DNA from 4 places in the Streptomyces sp. NBC_01261 genome. Region 1 is predicted to be linked to each of the others. Evidence: riboswitches for the same ligand, from Rfam matches in the RefSeq annotation. Region 1 holds a riboswitch; each other region holds the start of a gene.
The links. A riboswitch is a leader RNA that binds a small molecule or an ion and turns the genes downstream of it on or off. The one in region 1 is predicted to bind cobalamin.
Positions count from the first base shown of each region.

Region 1 (2,192 bases):
GCTGAGCAGGATGTACCGCTTCTTCTTGACGGCGGTGAGGTTGCGGGTGGCCGCGTTGCTCTCCAGGAAGTGGATCTTCGCCTTGGCGGTCTCGGCGGTCTGCGACTTCCGGGTCAGGTCGCCGAGGACGATGACGTCGGGATCGCGGTCGGCGACGGTCTCCCAGTTGATCTGGGGCCACTCGTCATGGGTATCGGAGAAGGCGTTCTTCGCACCGACGGTGCGGGTGATGGCGCCGGGGGCGCCGCAGCAGCCCGCCAGGTAGGGCGACTGGGCGTTGGCGAACCAGTACATGAGGGAGGTGTCGGAGGCGTCGAGGCCGGTGGTGGCCTTGGTCACCCGCGCCTTCAGCTGGGCCACGAGCCTGTCGCCACGCTCCTGCACGCCCATCGCGCGGGACAGGTCGCGTATCTCGCCGTAGACGCTGTCGAGCGTGAGCGGTGTGCTGCGCGAACCGTCGCCGCCGCTGTCGTTGTCCTTGCCCGCGCAGTCGGACGGCGAGACGTACGTCTGCACGCCCAGCTTCTCGAACTGTTCGCGGGTCGCGACTCCGCCCTTGCCGAGCGTCGAGACGAAGGAGGCGGTGACGAAGTCGGGTTCGGCGTCGAGGACCTTCTCGAAGGAGGGCGCGTTGTCGGCGAGACGCGGCACGGTCGCGTTGGCCTTCGTCAGGCCCTTGAGGACCGGGTCGGTCCAGGTTGCGGTGCCGGCGATGCGGTCGGCGAGGCCGAGGGAGAGCAGGATCTCGGTGGTGCCCTGGTTGAGGGAGACGACCCGCTCGGGGGCCGACTTCAACGTGACCTTGTGCCCGCAGTCGGTGAGCGTGAGCGGGAAGCCCGCGGCGGACTTCTGCGTCTCGCCGTCGGCACTGTCGCCGTCGGATCCGCCGCACGCGGTGAGCAGCAGGGCGGGCGCGACGAGGAGGACCGCGGTACGGCGGCGCAGCGGGACGGGGGCGGTACGGATCACGGGCATGCCTTGCCTGTCGGGGCTCGAACGCGGAGCCTGGCCTACGAACTCCCCCTCGCCGAGGGCGAGAAGGCGCCAGCAGGTCTTCGGACTCGGGTTCGTCCGGACGGGGCGCCTTCCCGGCGCGTCACGCACCGGCTCCTTCGGCCGGCCCGCGTCGCCCCAGTGGCGTCGATTGCCCCGCCCGTCCCCCTCACCGCTGCGCGTCAGTTCCGGATTCCCACCGGATTCCCTGGCCTCGGTTGTGGCACGACTGGCCCGCACAACGTATCAAGATCGGCGGTCGGCTCCCGCTGCGGGGTGCGGCACGGAGGTGCCCCTGAACCACTGCCGCTCTGTACCGCTACCGCAGGACTTTCCCCCGGTTCCGTCCGACCCCTGTGCGGCACGCTCCGCGCGGCGGATCGTAGAGGCCCCGACCCGCTCGCACGGAGGTCCAACGACCATGGCCCAACTGATCGTTGTCGGTGTCGACGGTTCCGCGGACAGTCGCACAGCCGCCGACTGGGCAGCTACGGAAGCCGAGTTGCGTGGACTCACCCTGCGGGTCGTCCACGTCTCGACACTCCCCGACGAGCAACTCCTCACTACCTGGCCCTACTTCCGCGAGCCCTCTCCCGACGCCCTCGTCACGGCACTCGCGAAGGACCACCCCGAACTCCGGGCCGAGGTGGTCGCCCTCACCGGAGAGGTCGTGCCGGAGCTGCTCCCGCTGACCGCCGAGGCAGACCGCACGGTCCTCGGGCTGCGCGGTACGGGCGGTTTCGCGGGCCTGGCCCTCGGTTCCGTGGCCCACGCGGTCGCCGAGCGCTCCGAGCGGCCGGTGGTGCTGGTGCCGAGCGGGTCCGTCCACAGCCGCCGCGGGCGGTCACCGTACGGCGTGACGCTGGGCGTCGACGGCGGCGAACTGCCCGGCGCCGTAGTCGACTTCGCCTTCGACGCCGCCTGTCGGCGTGACACCGGCCTGCACGTCGTCCACGCCTGGCGGTTGCCCTCGCCCGCCGAGCACTGGATGCCGTACGCACCGCCGGAGAAGGACCGAGGCCGCTGGGAGGACCAGGAGGCCCAACGCCTCTCGGACGCACTGCGGCCCTGGCGGGAGAAGTATCCGCACGTGGGTGTCTACGAGGATCTCCGCCTCCAGAGCCCGGCGGCCGCCCTGGTCCAGGCGTCGGTCCCGGCTTCGGCGGAACTGCTGGTGATCGGCCGCGCGAGCACGACAC
Region 1 is NZ_CP108463.1:10,796,669-10,798,860, reverse strand. Features, by position in the region: gene OG226_RS48025 (ABC transporter substrate-binding protein) at 1-975, opposite strand, end outside; cobalamin riboswitch at 1,030-1,242, opposite strand; gene OG226_RS48020 (universal stress protein) at 1,415-2,192, shown strand, end outside.

Region 2 (2,192 bases), 8.1 Mb from region 1:
GGCGGACGTCATCGCCGTCAACAAGGCGGACGGCCCGCACGAGCGCGACGCGAAGAGCGCGGCACGTGAACTGGCAGGCGCACTACGGCTGATGCATCCCGCCGACGCCGCCTGGACCCCGCCGGTACTGACCTGCAGCGCACGCGAGGGAACAGGCCTGGACACGGTCTGGGAACGCCTGGAGCAACACCGCTCCCTGCTGGACTCCACGGGCCGCCTCGCCGCGAAGCGCGGCGAGCAACAGGTGGACTGGACCTGGACGATGGTCCGAGAAGAACTCCTGGGCCGCCTCCACTCGGATCCGACGGTACGCGCGCTGGCTCCGGACCTCGAACGCCAGGTACGCGAGGGCGAGTTGACGGCAACACTGGCGGCAGACCAAATCCTGCGAGCCTTCGGGACCCCGCCCAACTGACCACACCCTGTTTTTCGGGGCGCGGGGCTGTATCGATTCGCGGCTCCGCCGCGTGGGCGCGACCAGCCCCCACCAGGCCCGCACCCAAAAATCGACGCACCCACCCCAAACCCTTTAGGCTGGCCGCGCAGCTGGTTCGCCCCGTCAGCCAGACGGACGCGTCGCAAGAGGGAACCCGGTGAGATTCCGGGACTGCCCCGCAGCGGTAAGCGGGAACGACCGCCGTCATACGCACTGGGCCCACACAGGACCTGGGAAGCGACGGCCAGTAGGTGACCTCCGGTTCACAGGAGGCCGTGCCCGCGAGTCCGAAGACCTGCCACCTGCCCGCACGCGAAGCATTCGCGCGCGGAATCCCGGTGACCTCGTGGGCGGGTCGGCGTACACACGGGCGGTCACCATCCCCCGGTCTACGAACCTTCGCGCTCACGTCCCGACACCGGGATCCAGGGAGATATCTCGCGAAGGAGATTTCCGTGACATCGAAGTCCGCAGCCGCGGCAGCACGGGCCACCGTCTACGGCTACCCCCGCCAGGGCAGGGGCCGAGAACTCAAGAAGGCCATCGAGGGCTACTGGAAGGGCCGCGTCGACGCCGACGCCCTCCGGGCCACCGCAGCCGAACTGCGCCGCACGAACTGGCAGCAACTGACGGACGCCGGCATCCACGAGATCCCGACCGGCGACTTCTCGTACTACGACCACGTCCTCGACACCACCGTCATGGTCGGCGCCGTCCCCGAACGCCACCGCGCCGCCGTCGAACTCGACGCGCTGGACGGCTACTTCGCGATGGCGCGCGGCACACAGGACGTGGCGCCGCTGGAGATGACGAAGTGGTTCGACACCAACTACCACTACCTCGTGCCCGAGTTGGGCCCGGACACCGTCTTCACCACCGACTCCACCAAGCAGGTGGCGGAGTTGAAGGAGGCCCTCGCCCTGGGCCTGACCGCCCGCCCCGTCCTCGTCGGCCCCATCACCTACCTGCTGCTCGCCAAGCCCGCGCCCGGGGTGGCCACGGACTTCGATCCGCTGACCCTCCTGGACCGGCTGCTGCCCGTGTACGCCGAGGTCCTCGCCGACCTCCGTGCGGCGGGCGCGGAATGGGTGCAGCTCGACGAACCCGCCCTCGTCCAGGACCGTACCCCGGCCGAACTGAGCGCCACCATGCACGCCTACCGCGACCTCGGGGGCCGCACCGACCGGCCGAAGCTCCTGATCGCCTCGTACTTCGACCGGCTCGGCGAGGCCCTGCTCGTCCTCGCGAAGGCGCCGGTGGAGGGCCTCGCGCTCGACTTCACCGAGGCCGCCGCCGCCAACCTGGACGACCTCGCCTCCGTAGGCGGACTGCCCGGCAAGCGCCTGATCGCGGGCGTGGTCAACGGCCGTAACGTCTGGGTCAACGACCTCACCAAGTCCCTCGCCACCCTGGGCACGTTGCTCGGTCTGGCCGACCGGGTCGACGTGGCCGCCTCCTGCTCGCTGCTCCATGTGCCGCTCGACGCGGCCGCCGAGCGGGACATCGAGCCGCAGATCCTGCGCTGGCTCGCGTTCGCACGGCAGAAGACGGCCGAGATCGTCACGCTCGCCAAGGGACTGGCCCAGGGCACCGACACGATCACCGCCGAACTCGCCGCCAACCGCGCCGACTTGGCCTCCCGCGCCGGTTCGGCGCTCACCAGCGATCCCGCCGTACGGTCCCGGGCCGCCGCGGTCACGGACGCCGACGGCCGCCGCTCCCAGCCGTACGACGAGCGGACGTCGGCGCAGCGCGC
Region 2 is NZ_CP108463.1:2,725,435-2,727,626, forward strand. Features, by position in the region: gene meaB (methylmalonyl Co-A mutase-associated GTPase MeaB) at 1-415, shown strand, start outside; cobalamin riboswitch at 531-753, shown strand; gene metE (5-methyltetrahydropteroyltriglutamate--homocysteine S-methyltransferase) at 892-2,192, shown strand, end outside.
Region 2: another riboswitch for cobalamin. It lies ahead of metE (5-methyltetrahydropteroyltriglutamate--homocysteine S-methyltransferase); the one in region 1 lies ahead of OG226_RS48025 (ABC transporter substrate-binding protein).

Region 3 (2,192 bases), 2.5 Mb from region 1:
GCCGCCCGCCGTGATAGCCGCGGGCACTCATCTCGCCAACAGGCTTGCCCATCAGCACGACTTGGCTGGTGCGGTCGCTGCCCGGCTTCAGCAGCACGGGATTCATCAGCGCGGTCGGCTCGATCCGGCAGGCCTGCGCCTGCATGGCCTGCGCCCGCCCGATCTCGGCACCCTCGCGCGTCACGAACGAGTTCAGGGACATGTTCTGCGCCTTGAACGGCGCCACCTTCACGCCCTGCCGCACCAGCCAGCGGCAGATCCCGGCGGTCACGACACTCTTGCCGGCGTCCGAGGTGGTCCCGGCCACCAACAGCCCGCCGCCGCTCATGACGTCCGTCCCTTCACCAGCAGCCGCCCGGCGACACTGACCCCGAGCGCGAGCAGACCGACGCGCCGGGACAGCCGTACGGCACGCGCGATGTCCGGTACGGCGACGGCGCGTCCGTCGCCGTTGAGCACCGGCCGGTGCTCGACCCGGCCGCCGTAGGAGAGCGTCCCGCCGAGGCGCACGCCGAGGGCTCCCGCGAAGGAGGCCTCCACGGGGCCGGCGTTGGGGCTCGGGTGTTTGCGGGCGTCGGTGCGCCAGGCGCGGGCGGCACCGCGCGGGTCGCCGCCCGCGACGGTCGCGAGGGCGGCGGTGAGGCGGGCGCCCGGCCAGCCGGCCACGTCGTCGAGGCGGGCCGAAGCCCAGCCGTAGCGGCGGTACTTGGCCGACCTGTGGCCGACCATCGCGTCGAGGGTGTTCACCGCCCGGAAGCCGAGCAGGCCCGGGACGCCCGCGATGCCGCCCCAGACCAGGGCGCCGACGACCGCGTCGGAGGTGTTCTCGGCGACGGACTCGACGACGGCCCGGGCGATCCCGTCGGCGTCGAGGGACTGCGGGTCCCGCCCGCAGAGGTGGGGGAGCCGGGCCCGCGCACCGTCGATGTCACCGGCCTCCAGCGCCCGCCCGATGACTCCGGCCTCGCGCGCGAGGGAGGTCCCGCCGACGACGGCCCAGGTGGCGGCGGCGGTGAGGGCGGCAGAGGCCGTACGGGACGGTCGTAGGGCCGAAGTGGCCGCGGCGGCGAGGGTGATGGTGCCACCGACGCACACGGCGGTGTGCACGGCGCCCCAGCCCCGGTGGTCGCGCCACAGCACCTGTTCCACGGCGCCCGCGGCACGGCCGAAGGCGGCGACCGGATGCCCGCGGCGGGGATCGCCGAGCAGGTGGTCGCCGAGGAGGCCGGCGGCGGCGCCGTACGCGAAGACGCGATCGGCACGCATCGGGTCAGCCGATCGCTGGATCGGACACTGTGCGGGTACGGGACCTCGAACGACAGCCGAGCATGGCGGTATGTCCTCACTCAGGGTGTCCACGCCCTGGTTCGACGAGACCGGCGGTGAGAGTTCCTGGCTCCCGGGGGTGTCTACCCCGGTGACAGTGGCGGGACCGCGCCGGACTCGCACCGGCTTCCTCTTCTGCCGCCGTATATGGCTCCGGCAGTCCACCATGCTGTTGGAAGGGCCGTCAACTTACTGTTGACCTGCGGGGACGGAGTGTGCGGATGCCCACACGCGACGGGTCGGAGGGGTCACGCGGACGTGGGGTGCGGGACGACGATCCGTCCCGCACCCCACGCTCGGTCCAACTGGCGGCCGGTCAGGCCACGATCAGATAGATCCCATAGGCCACCGCCGCCGCGCAGGCCGCGAAGCAGGCGTACGCGCCGGTCAGGGCGAGGGGCGCGGAGTCGCCCTGGGCGGTGGCGCGTTCGCGGCGGGAGAGGCCGACGATGCCGAGGGTGAAGACGGCCACCAGGGAGACGGTGGCGACGAGGCTGACGCCGAAGACGGAGCCGAGGGCTGCCCAGTCGATATGCATGCTGATTCGTTCCTTCGTGTCCGGGGCGCGGGGCTCAGACGGCGGCGGCCGGCGGTGTCGCCGGGTCGGACCGCACGATGGGGGCCGGGTTCACGGGCGGCGAGGGGATCGTGGCCGTGAGGCCTTCGGAGAGGGCGACCGACGGGGGCGGCGGGGTCACGGCGGCGATCGCGGTGGTGATCACGCCGGCCGGTTCGTCGATCTCGTTGACGTTCGAGGCGTCGACGACCTGGCGGCGGGAGAGCAGCCAGATGCCGGCGCTGGAGGCGACCAGGAAGACGGCCACCAGCGCGGTGCCCCAGTCGCCGAGGTCGGTCACGGACTCGGC
Region 3 is NZ_CP108463.1:8,311,605-8,313,796, forward strand. Features, by position in the region: gene OG226_RS37070 (cobyric acid synthase) at 1-328, opposite strand, end outside; gene OG226_RS37075 (cobalamin biosynthesis protein) at 325-1,266, opposite strand; cobalamin riboswitch at 1,365-1,507, opposite strand; gene OG226_RS37080 (hypothetical protein) at 1,643-1,864, opposite strand; gene OG226_RS37085 (inorganic phosphate transporter) at 1,899-2,192, opposite strand, start outside.
Region 3: another riboswitch for cobalamin. It lies ahead of OG226_RS37075 (cobalamin biosynthesis protein); the one in region 1 lies ahead of OG226_RS48025 (ABC transporter substrate-binding protein).

Region 4 (2,192 bases), 6.6 Mb from region 1:
ACCTGGTGGTAGCGGTCGTAGATGGAGTCCAGCTCGTCCAGCGGGGAGTCGAGGAGGTAGCAGGACGACATCTGGGGGTGCCGGGTGCCGGAGTTGAAGAGCGTGGGGGAGGACGGGAGGTAGTCCAGGCGGCTCATCAGGCGGTAGAGCGCGGCCACTTCGTCCAGGGCGCGGGTCGAGTCGTCCTCGGCGAGACCGGCGGCCACGCGCAGCATGAAGTGCTGGGGGGTCTCGATGACCTTGCGGGTGATCGGGTGCCGCAGGAGGTAGCGGCTGTACAGGGTGCGCAGGCCGAAGTAGCCGAAGCGGTCGTCGGCGCCCTCGTCGAAGGAGGCGGCGATCAGCGCGTCGAGGCGGGCCGCGTGCAGCGTCGCGAACTCGGCGGTGCGGTCGGCGATGAGGCCCTCGCGCCGGCCCACGACGACGGACTCGGTGAACGTCGTGACGCCCTGGGAGGCGGCCTCGGCGGCGATGCTGATCGTCAGCAGCCGGGCGGCCAGCCGGGAGTAGACCGGGTCCTCGGAGATGAGGCCGGCGGCCGCCTCCGTGGCCAGCTCGCGCAGTTCCGCCACGTCCGCGTGCGCGGACCGGCCGCGCAACGTGGCGGCGGCGACCCGGCCCGGGTCGGCGTCGGGGAGGTCGGCGGTCAGCTCGGTCAGGGTCCGCAGGATCGCGGTACCGGGGCCGTCGGCGCCCTGAACAGCCGTTCCGGGAACGTCGGTTCCGGGTCCGGTCGCGGTCGCTACGATCGCCTCGTTCACCTGGGTCGCTGATGCCGGCTCTGCTGGCGCGATGGTCACGGTGGGGCTCTCCCTCGCTCGGCACGGGGCCTCGCCGAGGGCAGGCGGCAGTACACGAGCGCACGGGGCGTCGCGTCCACCGGCCCACTCCACGAGGCCCGGACGTCATGCGCCCGGCCGGGTGGCCGGACGCGCGCCGTCGGCAGGTCCTCGGACTGGCCAGGCGTGCATATGCACGCAAGTACACCGTTGCGGGACAGTTCCGGATTCGCACCGGATTCCCCTGCGGCGACAGCGAGCATGAGCATACATCTTGTGCTCGCCTGTCACGTCACCACCAGATGTTGTGTCGCGGTGGTTTCAGAGTGTCAGCTTGTAGGTGAGCAGAGTGAGATCGTCCAGGTGTGGCACGGGGTTCCAGTCGCGGTCGGGGGTGCGGACGAAACCCAGGCGTTCGTAGATGCGGTGGGCCGCGTGCATGGAGCTCTGGGTCGACAGGACTACGGCCGTGCAGCCCTCGGTGGCTCGGGCGCGGTCGATGCAGGCGCGGACGAGGGCGTCGCCGGCGCCTCGGCCGCGGGCGACGCCGGCGATCGCCAGTGCGCGGATCTCTGTCTCGCCGGGTCGCGCTATGTCGGCCACGGGGCCGGGGCCGGGGACGAAGGTGACTCCGCCCAGGAGGTGGTCGCCCTCCACGGCGACGAGGACCTCGGCGGCTGCGGCTCGGCTTGCCACGTCCTTCAGCACGGGGAGGTAGGGGTCGTCGTCGCCGTAGTCGAGGAGGCCGTCCTGTAGGTAGGCCTGCGCCGTGATGTTGCCGAGGTCTTCGTATTCGGTGGGGACCGCTCGGCGGATGAGGATGTCCATGTGGGTCAGTGTGTACGAACAGCGGGCCGCCGAGGGGGTGCTCCCGGTGGCCCGCTGCGGGTTCGTCGTGGCTGGTCGCGCAGTTCCCGCGCCCCTTGGGTGGAGTCAGTGACCGGCGATCACGGGGAGCTCCTCCTTCACTCCCGGGTCGCCCGCGTCCGCCGTGTAGTCGCCGGGGCTTGTCTCGTCCTCGCCCTCGGGGGCCTTGAACGCCTTCAGGGCGAAGGTGAGGACCACCGTGACGACCACGTTCATGACGAATGCCGTCAGGCCGATGTAGCCGATCTCGCCGATGCCGGGGATCTCCTTGGACGAGCCGCCGAAGTGGTCCTGGGTCGGGGAGGCCACGCCGTAGGCCGCGAGGGTGCCGTAGATCATGCCGACCGCCCAGCCGGTGAGGAGGGCCCAGCGGTGCGGCCAGCGGGTGAAGAGGCCGCCCACCAGGGACGGGAAGGTCTGGAGGATCCAGATGCCGCCCAGGAGCTGGAAGTTGATGGCGACCGTCTTGTCCATCGTCAGGACGAAGGCCAGGGCGCCCACCTTCACCAGGAGCGAGACGATCTTGGAGACCTTGGTCTCCTGGGC
Region 4 is NZ_CP108463.1:4,212,334-4,214,525, reverse strand. Features, by position in the region: gene OG226_RS18120 (ribonucleoside-diphosphate reductase subunit alpha) at 1-800, opposite strand, end outside; cobalamin riboswitch at 925-1,048, opposite strand; gene OG226_RS18115 (GNAT family N-acetyltransferase) at 1,101-1,607, opposite strand; gene mctP (monocarboxylate uptake permease MctP) at 1,713-2,192, opposite strand, start outside.
Region 4: another riboswitch for cobalamin. It lies ahead of OG226_RS18120 (ribonucleoside-diphosphate reductase subunit alpha); the one in region 1 lies ahead of OG226_RS48025 (ABC transporter substrate-binding protein).